DNA from 2 places in the Serratia plymuthica genome. Region 2 is predicted to be linked to the other one. Evidence: predicted binding sites of a transcription regulator. Region 2 holds the regulator's gene; the other holds the start of a gene.
The links. Region 2 encodes LexA, which represses DNA repair genes until DNA is damaged. Its sites were predicted from a motif close to TNCTGTATGTACATACAGNA; they were not measured.
Positions count from the first base shown of each region.

Region 1: rmuC (DNA recombination protein RmuC) is a predicted target of LexA. The motif match lies at 4,989-5,008, and genes of this name have one in related genera.

Region 1 covers NZ_CP068771.1:3,271,330-3,278,933, reverse strand. Annotated here, with positions in the region: gene metE (5-methyltetrahydropteroyltriglutamate--homocysteine S-methyltransferase) at 1-203, shown strand, start outside; gene JK621_RS15325 (AraC family transcriptional regulator) at 371-1,231, shown strand; gene JK621_RS15320 (dienelactone hydrolase family protein) at 1,266-2,102, opposite strand; gene udp (uridine phosphorylase) at 2,612-3,373, shown strand; gene JK621_RS15310 (tyrosine-protein phosphatase) at 3,534-4,316, shown strand; gene JK621_RS15305 (DedA family protein) at 4,404-4,934, shown strand; gene rmuC (DNA recombination protein RmuC) at 5,074-6,621, shown strand; gene ubiE (bifunctional demethylmenaquinone methyltransferase/2-methoxy-6-polyprenyl-1,4-benzoquinol methylase UbiE) at 6,701-7,456, shown strand; gene ubiJ (ubiquinone biosynthesis protein UbiJ) at 7,470-7,604, shown strand, end outside.
Region 2 covers NZ_CP068771.1:3,969,772-3,977,375, forward strand. Annotated here, with positions in the region: gene JK621_RS18520 (hypothetical protein) at 1-53, shown strand, start outside; gene ubiC (chorismate lyase) at 58-582, shown strand; gene ubiA (4-hydroxybenzoate octaprenyltransferase) at 600-1,472, shown strand; gene plsB (glycerol-3-phosphate 1-O-acyltransferase PlsB) at 1,528-3,993, opposite strand; gene JK621_RS18540 (diacylglycerol kinase) at 4,143-4,511, shown strand; gene lexA (transcriptional repressor LexA) at 4,631-5,239, shown strand; gene dinF (MATE family efflux transporter DinF) at 5,458-6,792, shown strand; gene JK621_RS18555 (CsbD family protein) at 7,113-7,322, shown strand; gene zur (zinc uptake transcriptional repressor Zur) at 7,438-7,604, opposite strand, start outside.

The sequences.
Region 1 (7,604 bases), 700 kb from region 2:
GCGTGTACGACATCCACTCGCCAAACGTGCCAAGCGTGGAATGGATCGAAGCGCTGCTGCGTAAAGCTGCGCAGAACATCCCGGCGGAACGCCTGTGGGTTAACCCGGATTGCGGCCTGAAAACCCGTGGCTGGCCGGAAACCCGTCAGTCGTTGGCCAACATGGTGTTGGCGGCACAGCGTCTGCGCGAGCAGCAAGCCTGACCGGAGTGCGCTCGGCCATCGAGGCTGACGCAATTATTTTGGGGCGCTTCGGCGCCCTTTTCGTTGCTCAACTGCAATCGTTCATTTTTTGCCCTGCCGCAGATTTTTCCCTTGGTCGATTGGTTATCATCTGGAGTTATCTTTTCCGGGTTGGAGGATCATCGCCGATGAAACATCCGCTGCTGACGGTGTTGGCGCCATTACTGGATGACGCGCAGGGGATCAGGCAGGTTTATTTTGCCGATAACCGGCACCCCGCGCCGGACCTTTCCTCTTTGGTCAATTATCCGCGTATTGAGCTGGTGCTGGCCGGAGAGCAAAGCGTGGCCTGGGTGGGGCATCAGGGGGAACGCCAGCGGCAGTTGTTGCTGCCCGGCGATGCGTTGTTTGTCCCTGCGCAGGGATGGCACTGCCCGCACTGGCAGCGGCCGGTCACCACGCTCAGCCTGCGGTTCAACAAGCAGCAACTTGGCTACTGTTTGTTGAAATGGGATGGCCGCGATCCTATCCCTCAGGGGAAGGACAGCGTGGCGCGACGAGGATCGCGCGTGGGATCTTTTACGCTGCAGGCCTTGAGTGAACTGGCGGCGCATCACAACGATCAGTCAACGGCGCGCTTTCTGGTGAAGGGCCTGCTGAGCCATGCGATCGATCTGTTTGGCTCGTCGGCGCCGGCGGCATCACGCAGCCAGACGTTGTTTGTGACGGTGAGAGGCTATCTGGAGACGCATTTCCGTGAGCCTTTAACCCGCGAGTCGGTTGCGCAGCTTTTTGGTATTTCCCCCAATTACCTTTCGCATTTGTTCCAAAAGTCTGGCTGCATGGGGTTTAACGAGTCCCTGAATCATGTCCGGCTGGAACAGGCCAGACATCTGCTCAGGTACGACAATATGAAGGTAAAGGACGTAGCGCAGGCCTGCGGCTTTGTTGACAGCAATTATTTCTGCCGCCTGTTTCGCAAGCATAACCGATGTTCGCCTTCGGTGTACCGCAGCCGGCAGCGCAGTGAACCGCCGGTAGGCGAATAGAGCGGGCGCAGTAGGCAGCGCGCCCGCGGGAGAATTATTTGACGCCGGCCACGCCGTGCTGGGCGAACCATGTCAGCATGCGTTGCCAGCCGTCCGTCGCCGCTTCGGCATCATAGCTTGGGCGATAATCGGCATTGAAGGCATGACCCGCCTCTGGGTACACCACGATCTCGGCATTGGCGTTAGCTGCACGAATCGCCTGGCGCATGGTCTCCACCGTTTCCAGCGGGATGCCGGTGTCCTGGCCGCCGTATAATCCCAACACCGGCGCAGACAGCTGCGTTGCGACGTCGACCGGGTGTTTGGGGGAATTCAGCGTTTTTTCGCCCACTAACTTGCCGTACCAGGCCACCGCTGCCTTCAACTGCGGGTTATGTGCCGCATACAGCCAGGTAATACGGCCGCCCCAGCAGAAACCGGTAATCGCCAGTTTGCCGGCGTCGCCGCCGTGACGGGTGGCCCAATGGGCTGCGTGGTCGAGATCGGCCAGCACCTGACGGTCCGGCACCTTGTTCACCAGTTTCTGGAACAATTCGCCAATGTCGGTGTAATCCCTGGCATCCCCCTGGCGGAAGTACAGCTCGGGCGCTATCGCCAGGTAGCCCTGTTTCGCCAGACGGCGGCACAGATCCTGAATATGCTCGTGAACGCCAAAAATCTCTTGTACCACCAACACCACCGGGAAGGGGCCGTCGTGGTTCGCCGGCTTGGCGATATAGGCCGGCAGGTTGTCGCCCTGCGAGGGAATGGTGGTTTCCCCGGCATGAATACCTTGTTCGTCGGTATGAAGAGTAGAAGCGGCCAAGGGTATTACGGCCGGGGCGAATCCCCCCTGAGCCTGTTTTAATGTCATCACATGGTCGGTTTTCATTGCGGTCTCCGTGCAATAGAAAAAAGCGCTGAGAATAACTATAGGTAAGATTACCCGTTATTGGCACCCGGTTGAGCATTTTCGGTCAAGTCGGTAAAAAACGATTAATTATCTGGCTTTAGCGCATTTTTCTTATCTTTTTATCAGGGTATTGCGCATTTTGGCCTGCATTAGCGCCATAAGGTGCGTTAGCGACATTTTTTGCTGCTAAGTCGCCGATAAAATAAGGCTATTTTTCGGTAGTGCCGTAAGTGGCCTCATCGCGGGACAGGGGGCTTGCCGCCAGGGAGAAGGGGATAAACGGCGGTCTGTTTTGTCGGCTAGACTTGTGGCAGATGCGGCGGTTATGGAGGCTCTCGGGTTATTTTATGTGACTTAAATCACAAAAATTATGTAGATTGCTCTCTGTTTCTTTATTCATGGTGATTGTCGTCACGAAATTGGGTGGCGATTTTCAGTAGAGTACTTTTTTGTTCCTCCCAATAAACATGATCTATGAGGAGTCTCGTATGTCTCAATCTGACGTTTTTCATCTCGGCCTCACTAAAAACGATTTACAAGGGGCCCAGCTTGCCATCGTTCCGGGCGACCCGCAGCGCGTAGAGAAAATTGCCAAGCTGATGGAAAACCCGGTGCACCTGGCTTCCCATCGTGAATTTACTACCTGGCGTGCAGAGCTGGACGGCAAGGCCGTGATCGTCTGCTCCACCGGCATCGGCGGCCCGTCTACCTCGATCGCCGTCGAAGAACTGGCGCAACTGGGGATCCGTACCTTCCTGCGTATCGGCACCACCGGGGCGATTCAGTCGAACATCAACGTCGGCGACGTACTGGTCACTACCGCGGCGGTTCGTCTCGACGGCGCCAGCCTGCACTTCGCGCCGATGGAATTCCCGGCAGTGGCCGACTTCGCCTGCACCACCGCATTGGTAGCGGCTGCCAAGGCCAGCGGCGCTACCACGCACATTGGCGTGACCGCGTCTTCTGACACCTTCTATCCTGGCCAGGAACGTTACGATACCTATTCCGGCCGCGTCGTCAGCCGCTTTAAGGGCTCGATGGAAGAATGGCAGGCGATGGGCGTGATGAACTATGAAATGGAATCCGCCACTCTGCTGACCATGTGCGCCAGCCAGGGTCTGCGTGCCGGTATGGTTGCCGGCGTGATCGTCAATCGCACCCAGCAGGAAATTCCAAATGCAGAAACCATGAAAAACACCGAAAGCAAAGCGGTACAGATTGTGGTTGAAGCGGCACGCCGCCTGCTGTAAATGCTCCCCCCCTTCAACGGGCCGCCAACGCGGCCCGTTTTTCCATTCCGCCTTAATCTGTTACGGTTATAGCCATCGGCGTCGCGCCGAGGGCCGCAGGGTGATGCCCGAGCGGCGGCTGCCTGCGGCGCCCAGTTACATGATAACAACGAGGACGTTTATGACCGCCCAGATCCTGCTTCATCCTTCACTTGCGCCGCTTGATGGCGGCATCAACTTTCGCGATTTTGGTGGCAACGGCGTTGCCGACGGACGCCGTATCAAGCGGGGCCTGCTGTTTCGTTCCGGCTCGCTCGAAAGGCTGACGGAAAAGGACTGCGAGTTTTTGGCCGGCGTGCCGGTGCGCTCGGTGCTGGACTACCGCGATGCCGACGAGGTGCAGGCCAAACCGGATATCCTGTGGCGCGGCGCCGATTATCACCATGTGCCGGCCAACCCGCTGAGCAACGAAGTTAATGCCAACCTGGAAAAACTCACCAGCGAAACGCTGGCCGGCTTTGACGCCCGGGCGTTCATGCTGGAGCTGTATCGCCGCCTGCCGTTCGGCAATGCGGCCTATAAGCAGCTGGCGCAGCTGCTGAGCAACCCCGGCGACGGCGCTATCGTGCAGCACTGCGCGGTGGGTAAGGACCGCACCGGGGTCGGCTCGGCGCTGGTGCTGTTCGCGCTGGGTGCCGACGAAGCAACGGTAACCGAGGATTACCTGCTGACTGAAACCACCCTGGCCGGCTTCCGCGAGCAGATGTTGGATCAGCTGTCGATTCGGCTGAACGCCAAGGCGCTGGAGCAGTTTGCCTACGTGCTCAGCGCGCGCGAAGAGTTTTTGATGACCGCCCTGAGCTGCATCCGCGCTCAATACGGCACGACCAACCGCTGGCTGGAGGCGGAGTACGGCCTGGGGGAGGCCCAGCGCGAAACGCTGCAGGCGTTTTACCTGGAGTAAACCGCCGCATGTTTAGCCGGGGTTTAACCCGCGCCGGTCAGCATTGCGTAACTTTGGCGGTGAAACATCGCGAATCAGGAGCCCGTATTGAGCCTCAACGACATTATCAACTGGGTCGGCGACGTCGTGCGACAGCACGAAGGCTGGGCCATTCCCATCATCTTCTTCCTGGCGTTTGGCGAGTCGCTGGCGTTTTTATCGCTGCTGCTGCCGGCCACGGTGATCCTGCTGGCGTTGGGCGCGTTGATTGGCGAGAGCGGCATCGCTTTTTGGCCAATCTGGGCCGCCGCCGCCATAGGGGCATTTTTCGGCGACTGGCTTTCTTATTGGATCGGTTACCACTATCAAGACCGCGTGGCGCACATGTGGCCGCTATCGCGTAATCCGCAGTTGCTGAACCGCGGCCATGCGTTTTTTGAACGCTGGGGCGTGTTGGGTATTTTTATCGGCCGCTTCTTCGGCCCGCTACGCGCGGTGGTGCCGTTGGTCGGCGGTATCTGCGGCATGCCCCAACGCTACTTCCAGCTGGCGAATATCACTTCAGCGATGATCTGGGCGTTCGGCATTCTTGCGCCGGGGGCGTTTGGCATCAAGTGGTTAAGCCAGTGGTTTGGTTAGTTTTTGCCTGACTTGCGCGGCGTTTCGCAATATTGCGTTGCCGGTGCAAAATCAGACTGGACATCCATACAGCATCCCCTTAACGTGACGGGCAACGGGCGCATAAACGCAGGAACGGCAAGGCGTAACAGGAGGCAGGGTGGATACCAGTTTGGTTTACGGTGTGGGCGGAGTCGTGGTTGGCATACTGCTGGGGTGGTTGATCGCCAGCCTGCGCGTGCAGCAGGCCCATGCGCAGCATGAAACCGAGCTGCGGCTGCTGGAGCAGTCGTTGCAGCAGGCACGGCAGGAAACGGCGGCCCGGCAGGAAGTTCTACAGAGAAATGAACAGCAAATGCGGCAAACCGATTTGGAACTGCGTAATTTGCACAGCCAATTGGCGGCCGGGCATGAAAAATTGCAGCAGCTCAATCACTGGCGCAACGAATGTGAACTGCTCAATCAGGAGCTGCGCGCCCAGCGCGAGGTCAACAGCGCTCAGGAAGCCGAACTGCGTGAAGTGACCATCCGTCTGGAAGAGACCCGTATGGCGGCGGAAGAGAAGCAGCGTTTGCTGATCAACAGCGAACAACGGCTCACCACCCAGTTTGAAAACCTGGCCAACCGCATCTTCGAACACAGCGGGCGCAAGGTGAACGAACAGAATCAGCAAAGCCTGGATCGGCTGCTGCTGCCGCTGCGCGAGCAACTGGACGGTTTTCGCCGTCAGGTGCAGGACAGCTTTGGCCAGGAGGCCCGCGAGCGCCATACCCTGACTCATGAAATACGTAGCCTGCAGCAACTCAACGCACAGATGGCGCGCGAGGCGATTAACCTTACCAAAGCGCTGAAAGGTGATAATAAAACCCAGGGCAACTGGGGAGAGGTGGTGCTCAGCCGGGTGCTGGAAGCCTCGGGTTTGCGCGAGGGGCACGAGTATGAAACTCAGGTTAATGTGCGGCTGGATCATCAGAGCCGTATGCAGCCTGACGTTATTGTGCGTCTGCCGCAGGGCAAGGATGTCGTGATCGATGCGAAAATGTCGCTGGTCGCCTACGAGCGCTATTTCAACAGTGAAGATGAAGAGGAACGCGAGGCGGCGCTGAGCGAGCATATCGCCTCGCTGCGCGGCCACATTCGCTTGCTGGGGCGCAAAGATTATCAACAGTTGCCCGGCCTGCGTTCACTGGACTATGTATTGATGTTTATTCCGGTGGAGCCGGCTTTCCTGCTGGCCATCGACCGGGAGCCGGAATTGATAAGCGAAGCGCTTAAACACAATATTATGCTGGTCAGCCCGACTACGTTGTTGGTTGCGTTGCGCACCATCACCAACCTGTGGCGTTATGAGCACCAGAGCCAGAATGCACAGCGTATTGCCGACCGGGCGGCGCGGCTGTACGACAAGATGCGGTTGTTTGTCGACGACATGTCGGCGTTGGGGCAGAGCCTGGACAAGGCCCAGGGGAGTTATCGCCAGGCGATGAACAAACTGAGCGAAGGCCGTGGTAATCTTATCGGCCAAACCGAAGGGTTCCGCGCGCTGGGGGTTGAGGTGAAACGACCGATCAATCCGTTGCTGGCACAGCAAGCCGGCGCGCAGCATGATGAAGAAGATGAGGCAGCGGATGACGATGACGTCAACGCGTTGCCGCAGGCGGAAGACGACGATTCCGCCGAAGAACCACGCTCCGCTTCGCAGGCATGACAGCCGCCTTGAGGTGGGGTATTCCGTGGGGTTCTGGTACACTTGACCACACAAAATTGACTGAATAGCAGGCAGGACAATGGCAGATCAATCGCAGGAAACCACAGATTTCGGTTTTCGCACCGTAGCTAGAGACGAAAAACAGGCCATGGTGGCAGACGTTTTTCATTCGGTAGCGGCAAAATATGACGTGATGAACGACCTGATGTCGTTTGGCATCCACCGTATCTGGAAGCGGTTTACCATTGACTGCAGCGGCGTGCGCCGTGGGCAGCGCGTTCTGGATCTGGCCGGCGGCACCGGCGATCTGGCCGCCAAGTTCTCCCGCATGGTCGGTGAGCAAGGGCAGGTAGTGCTGGCGGATATTAACGACTCCATGCTGAAGATGGGGCGCGAGAAACTGCGCGATCGCGGCATTATCGGCAACATCAGCTATGTGCAGGCTAATGCCGAAGCGCTGCCGTTCCCGGATAACTATTTTGACTGCATCACCATTTCCTTCGGCCTGCGCAACGTCACCGACAAAGACAAAGCGCTGCGTTCGATGTTCCGCGTGCTGAAGCCAGGCGGCCGCCTGTTGGTGCTGGAGTTCTCCAAACCGCTGCTGGCCCCGCTGAGCAAAGCCTATGATGCCTATTCGTTCCATGTGCTGCCGAAAATCGGCGAGCTGGTGGTGAAGGATCCGGAAAGCTACCGTTATCTGGCCGAGTCAATCCGCATGCACCCCGATCAGGAAACGCTGAAGGGCATGATGGGAGCCGCCGGTTTTGACAACGTGACCTATTTCAATCTGACCGGCGGTATCGTGGCCCTGCATCGTGGCTTCAAGTTCTGATATGGACATGCCGATGCTGCTAACCCCCTTGTTGACCGGCGCGCTGGAGACATCGCTCAATAGCCTGCTGTTCCGCGATCGCAGTATGAAGGCCGCCCGTCTGCGGTTGGCCGGGAAAATACTGCGTATTGAGTTGCAGGAGCTTGCT
Region 2 (7,604 bases):
CAGTTTGTATGGTCTGGTGCAGCCCGCAGGGTGAGGCGTCAGGCCTGGAGTAGAACAATGTCTGGCAATAGGGATTCCATCCTGCCGCCGCTTGAGTGGTTATCTGCGCAATCCCCCCCGGTACCCGCCGCCGTCAGTGACTGGCTGATGGAGCCAGGATCCATGACCCGCCGTTTTGAACGCCACTGCGGGCGCGTGCACGTCGAACCGCAGCGCGAATGTTTCGTCACCCGCGACCAGTTGGGTGAAGAGGCCGAGCACCTGCCGGACAGCCCGCGTTACTGGCTGCGTGAGATTGTACTGCTGGGCGATAACCAGCCCTGGCTGCTGGGGCGCACGGTGATCCCGCAGGAAACCCTGACCGGGCCGGATCAGGCGCTGGTGGATTTGGGCACGCTGCCGCTGGGGCGTTACCTGTTCAGCAGCGGTGAATTGACTCGCGATTACATTCATATGGGGCGGCAGGATGCGCTGTGGGCGCGCCGTTCCCGTTTGCGGCTGGCGGGCAAGCCGTTGTTGCTGACCGAACTGTTTTTACCTGCTTCGCCGTTGTACGCGGCGGGCAGTACGGAAACTGCATGATGAGGAGAGGAAATACCTTGGAGGGAAGCGTGACTCAAAGCAAATGGCGGGCTTACAGCCATCTGATGCGCCTCGATAAACCGATCGGCAGCCTGTTGCTGCTGTGGCCAACGCTGTGGGCGCTGTGGATTGCGGGGCAGGGTGTGCCGCCGCTGTCCATTCTGCTGGTGTTTGTCCTTGGGGTGTTCCTGATGCGCGCTGCCGGCTGTGTGGTCAATGACTATGCCGATCGCGCCGTTGACGGGCATGTGAAGCGTACCGCGGGGCGCCCAATGCCGAGCGGCCGGGTGAGCGAGAAAGAGGCCAAGATCCTGTTCGTGGTGCTGGTGCTGGTCTCGTTTGGGCTGGTGCTGACGCTGAACAGCATGACCATTTGGCTATCGCTGGCGGCGCTGGCGCTGGCGTGGGTCTATCCGTTTATGAAACGGGTTACCAATCTGCCGCAGTTCGTGCTGGGAGCGGCGTTTGGCTGGGGTATTCCAATGGGGTATGCCGCCGTCAGCGAGTCGCTGCCGCTGAGTTGCTGGCTGCTGCTGCTGGCCAATATCTGCTGGACGGTGGCTTACGATACGCTGTATGCCATGGTAGACCGCGACGATGACCTGAAGATTGGCGTCAAATCCACCGCCATTCTGTTTGGCCGTTACGACAAGCTGATCGTCGGTCTGCTGCAGTTCGCCACACTGCTGCTGTTGCTGTGGGTTGGATATCTCGCACAGCTGAGCGGGGCATTTTATTGGTCGTTGCTGCTGGCGGGCGCCTTGTTTATCCATCAGCAAAAGCAAATCGCCACCCGCGATCGCGATGCCTGCTTCAAGGCATTCCTGGATAACAACTACGTCGGGCTGGTGTTGTTTATCGGTATCGCATTGAGTTACTGGCAGGGTTAGCGGTATTTCGGCAATAAAAAAGGCACCTGACGGTGCCTTTTTGTTTATTAACCAATTACTCGTCTTTTTCTTCCGTTGTCGCCGTTTCCGGCTGCACGCTGGTTTCCGCCGGCATGCTGACGCTTTCGATAGTCAGCTTGATTTCCGGGGTAATCAAATCGCTCAGCATGCTGTACACCTCCAGGGTGTGCTCACGGACGGCATCGCCGATATCGTTGATGTAGCCTTCTTCACGCAGCGTCGCCACCAGGGTAGAGAACACCGCCTTGTCGAAGAACTCCGGCGCGTTGATGCCGTGCAGCACCGAAAGGCGCTGGGCCATGATGCGGCTCTCTTTCTCCAGCGCGCCGCGGTTGATGCTCGGGTTGGCGCTGAGGATAGACATGGTGATGGCATAGCGCTGCAACGTTTCGCGCACGCCGGCTGCCAGCAACTGCAGAGGGCGAATGCGCGCCGGGTTAAGCACCAGATCGTCGCCTTTGTCGCAGATGAGCTGCTGACGGATCATTTCCTCGATCAGCGGCCGCAGCACTTCCGGCAACTGTTCCTTGTCGTTATGCAGGAACAGTTCGGCCTTCAGCATCGGGTAAATCAGGCCGATCTGCCGCAGCAGCTCAGCGCGTGACACCCGGCGGTGATGCATCACTATGGTGGCGATCAGCGAAGGCAGCACCAGCAGATGGTGGATATTGTTGCGGTAATAGGTCATCAGCACCGCCTGCTCGCGCGGCAGGATGATGATATCGCCGATGTTATCCTTCTCCACCTCGAACTTGTTCATGTTCAGCGCGTGATCCAGCAGCTCGTCCGGCGTCTGGGTCGGCACGGTGACGTCGCCGGCGTAAGGCACGTTGCGCATCAGTTGCAGATAACACTCCAACTGCTCAAGCAACTGCTCGCGGGTCAGCGAGCGCTGGCGTGAGGCCAGCAGCGCCGTGGAACACAGGTTCATGGCATTGGCGGCGGCCGCGTTGTTGATGCGCACCATAATCTTGGCCGCCAGGTCGTTGACCGTTGGCGTCAGCCAGCTTGGACGTTGGGCTTCGATCGGGTCAATCGATTCGCGCCACTGCGGCACATGCTGGTTCAGATAGGCGGTCAACGGCAGCGGATCGCCGAAGTTGACGTAACCCTGGCCGAGATTACGCAGTTTGCGCAGGCCGCGCAGCATCTGCAACAGGCTCTCTTTTTCCTTGGTCGCCCCGCGCAGTTCTTTGGCGTAGGTACCTACCTCCATCACGTGTTCGTAACCGATGTAGATCGGCACCAGCGTGATAGGGCGAGTACCGCCGCGCAGCATGGCCTGAATGGTCATCGACAGGGTGCCGGTCTTCGGTTCCAGCAGGCGCCCGGTACGGGAACGGCCGCCTTCGACGAAGTATTCCACCGAGTAGCCGCGGGTAAACAGCTCGCCGAGGTATTCGCGGAACACCGTCGAGTACAGTTTGTTGCCTTTGAAGGTGCGGCGAATAAAGAACGCGCCCAGGCGACGGAAGATCGGCCCGGCCGGCCAGAAGTTGAGGTTGATGCCGGCGGCGATGTGCGGCGGCACCAGGCCCTGGTGATACAGCACGTAGGACAGCAGCAGGTAGTCCATATGGCTGCGGTGGCACGGCACATACACGATCTCGTGGCCGTCCTGCGCCAACTGGCGCACGCGCTCGGCATTGGTGACGTTGATGCCCTGATACAGCCGGTTCCAGGTCCAGCTCAGCACGCGATCGGAAAGACGCACCGTCTCGTACGAGAAGTCGGCGGCGATCTCTTCCATCAGCGCAATGGCGTTCTGCTGGGCCTTTTCGTGGGAAATTTTCTTGCTGCGCGCTTCGTCTTCGACCGCTTTTTCGATCGCTTTGGAGGCCAGCAGCTTATTGAACAGATCCTGGCGGGCCGGCAGGCTCGGGCCGACGGCGGCCAGACGTTGACGCGAGAAATGCATGCGCGCCACGCGCGCCAGTTTCTGCGCGATAATTTTGTCCGTGCCGTGTTCGGTCGCCATTCGGCGCAGTGAAACGGTGTTGGAGAAACGCACGAAGCTGTCGCGGCCCAGCCACAGCACGGCGAAGAATTTCTGAACGCCGTTCAGCAAGCGCAGATGCGGCGTGCCGTGACCTTCGCGGCCCGGAGAACGGCCGAACATCACCGAAACCGGCAGCATCTGAATATCGAGATCCGGATTGCTGCGGTGCAGATCCAGATAGTCGTGAAACAGTTTTACCGATTCTTCTTTCGGCGTGTAGTAGCGGAATACGCGCGGGCCGTCGTGGATAAACACGTGGCTTGGCAGTACGGTGCCGTCTATCTCCAGCGGATTGAGGGGATCGGGCAAATCCTGCGCCAGGCACTGGGTGCGCAGCGTCAGCAAATCCGCCTTGGAATTATAAGGTAAAACATACAAAATCGGTCGTGTGGGATCCAACCCTAACTCCGTGACCGGATCTGAAGGGATAACCTTACTTCTTACCAACAATTTGAGTGGTAAATTCAATAATTTATAATAAATTTTACGCCAACCTGACATAACAACGTGAAGCCTCTTGTTAGCAATGCGCCGCAAGCATACCAGAAACCGGGTAGCAGATCTGTGGTGTTGGAAAACCGGGAGCCGGGAGAGTTTCCTGACCCAAGCTCTATAATTATGACTTACCTCTGTGAAAGGCACTAAAAAACATGGCAAACCAAGCAACCGGCCTGACCCGTATTATTAAAGCCGCCGGCTACTCATACAAAGGCTTTTCTGCTGCCTGGCAGCACGAAGCCGCCTTCCGCCAGGAACTGGTGGCGACCGTGCTGGCTATCATACTGGCGATCTGGCTGGATGTGGGTGCGATAGCGCGCATTTTACTGATCGGATCGGTACTGTTGGTCGTGATCGTCGAGATGCTGAACAGCGCGATTGAAGCCATTGTCGACAGGGTGGGTACGGAACACCACGAGCTTTCCGGCCGCGCGAAAGATATGGGGTCGGCGGCGGTAACGCTGACGATCGTACTGGCGCTGTTTGTCTGGGGTTCTGTACTGTGGCAGCACTTTGTCTGAGTGGAATGCTTCATTGCGGCGGGGACGCTAATCCCTGATTTTTATTCATTCTTCGGTTCCCAAGCCGCGCTTACCTGTATATACTCACAGCAAGACTGTATAAACAAACAGGGGGCGGAATGAAAGCATTAACTACCAGACAACAAGAAGTCTATGATCTGATTCGCGATCATATTTCGTCAACTGGCATGCCGCCAACGCGCGCCGAGATCGCCATGCGTCTGGGGTTCCGTTCGCCAAATGCTGCAGAAGAACATCTGAAAGCGCTGGCGCGCAAGGGCGTGATCGAGATCGTCTCCGGCGCTTCACGCGGTATTCGCCTGTTGATGGAAGATGAAGAAGGTTTGCCGCTCATTGGCCGCGTGGCCGCCGGTGAACCGCTGCTGGCGCAGCAGCATATCGAAGGGCACTATAAGGTGGATCCTTCCCTGTTCAAACCGAGCGCGGATTTCCTGCTGCGGGTCAACGGCATGTCGATGCGTGATATCGGCATTCTCGACGGCGATCTGCTGGCGGTGCATAAAACCCAGGACGTGCGTAACGGCCAGGTGGTTGTGGCGCGTATTGAAGACGAAGTGACGGTCAAACGTCTGAAAAAGCACGGCAATGTGGTTGAACTGCTGCCGGAAAACAGCGAATTCCAGCCTATCGTGGTCGATCTGCGTCAGCAGAATTTCACCATTGAAGGCTTGGCGGTCGGCGTGATCCGCAATGGCGACTGGATTTAACCCACCCGCCTGAACGTCGTCCCCTGATTTAAATCGCCCCAGCTCTGGGGCGATATCATTTCTGATTTCAATGTAATACCCAATAGATTTCAAGGCGCGGGAAGGCGTCCAGCGAGAGAATCCGCAGGAGCTTACTCAAGTAAGTGACCGGGGTGATCGCGCGTAGCCAACACATCTGCACCTTGAAAGATGAAGGGTATCCACGGGAACATTTCACTATGCGCCTGCTTTCTGCCTTCACCAGCGATACTGATAAAGCCCTATGGCGCCTTGCGTTGCCCATGATCTTTTCCAATATTACCGTCCCGCTGCTGGGGTTGGTGGATACGGCGGTGATTGGCCACCTGGACAGTTCTACCTATCTGGGCGGCGTTGCGATTGGCGCCATGGCTACCAGCTTCCTGTTTATGCTGCTGCTGTTCCTGCGCATGAGCACTACCGGGCTGGCGGCGCAGGCGCTCGGTGCGCAGGATCCGCCGGCACTGGCGCGCGCTTTTATGCAGCCGCTGCTGATGGCGGTATTGGCCGGGCTGGCGATTGTGCTGCTGCGGCATCCGTTGATCGGCATGGCGTTGCAGATCGTGGGCGGCGATGGCGCGGTGCTGGAGCAGGCGCGGCTTTTCCTCGAGATCCGCTGGTTAAGCGCGCCGGCAGCGCTGGCCAATATGGTGATTCTGGGCTGGCTGCTTGGGGTGCAATACGTGCGTGCGCCGGTGATCTTGCTGATTATCGGCAATCTGCTGAATATCTTACTGGATATCTGGCTGGTGGTGGGGTTGGGCTGGAACGTGCAGGGGGCGGCGATAGCCACCGCCATCTCTGAATATGCCACGTTGTTGCTGGGGCTATGGCTTGCCTGGCGGGTGATGCGCGTACGCGGTATTTCAGCGCCGATGCTGCGCCAGGCCTGGCGCGGTAATCTGCGGCGCCTGTTGGCGCTGAATCGCGACATTATGTTGCGTTCATTGTTGCTGCAATTGTGTTTTGCTTCGCTGACCATCTTCGGCGCCCGGCTCGGCGGCGACGTGGTGGCGGTAAACGCAGTGCTGATGAATTTACTGACTTTCACTGCCTACGCGCTCGACGGTTTTGCCTACGCGGTAGAGGCGCATTCCGGTCATGCCTATGGCGCCCGCGACGACAGCCAACTGCACAAGGTGTGGCGCGCGGCATGTCGCCAGGCTTGTCTGGTGGCGTTGGCTTTTGGGGTGGTGTATGCCTTTGCCGGGCAGCATATCGTGGCAGCGCTAACCTCTTTACCGGAACTGCGTACGCTGGCGAGCCATTATCTGCCGTGGCAGGTGGTGCTGCCGTTGGTGGGAGTGTGGTGCTATCTGCTGGATGGCATGTTTATTGGCGCTACCCGCGGCGCAGAAATGCGCAACAGCATGGCGGTGGCGGCCGTCGGTTTCGGCCTGACGTTGTTTACCGTCCCTGTATTAGGCAACCACGGATTATGGCTGGCGCTGGCGGTGTTTCTGTCGCTGCGGGGCATTGCGCTGGGCTGGTTCTGGCACCGTCACCGGCTGCACGGCACCTGGTTTACGCTGTGATAAGCCAGTGAGCCTTACCGACTATTAAGTAATTTATCTTATGTTTTTATTTGTATTTGCTTACATATTTCGAAGCGCCGCTCCATTCGGGTAGTGCTTTGTTTGTTGGCGTATTTTTCTGTTTAAATGTTTGTTAATGGATTTTTATTCTGGTTTTTATTATTTTTTCGTTATCTGCGTCTACACTTAATCATGTTGCTGGCTAAATTAATGGGGGGTGGCATCCCTTTGGTTAGCGGTAATAGACCATAAAAATTGCTGGGTTAGACGCCCTGTCAGCACAGTGTCAAACTGATTTAGCACAGGTTAACGGAGAGACTATGAACAAAGATCAAGCCGACGGTAACTGGAAACAGTTTAAAGGAAAAGTGAAGGAACAATGGGGCAAGCTGACCGATGACGATTTGACGGTCATTGAAGGGAAACGCGAACAGCTTGTCGGTAAAATCCAGGAACGTTATGGCTACCAGAAAGAGGCGGCCGAGAAAGAAGTTAAATCCTGGGAAGACCACAACAAGTATCGCTGGTAGCGAGCAGGGCCACAGCGGACGGTGGCCGTAAGCGACCGTAGCCGGCCTGGCGTTTTTCATCCCCTTAACGCCACGGCCACAGGTACAGGGAAGTGCCTGACCCACCCCGCGTCATTTATTTCTTCTTGATGGCGATACTGTGATCGTGCTCGCCGCAATCATGCTTGCTGTCGCAGGCCTCTACCTCAACACAGTCTGAACACAGGCCATGCGCTTCCACCACGCTGTGGCGCAGCACAAAACCCGACTCTTTCGCCAGCTTTTGCAGCGTTTCCTCGACCC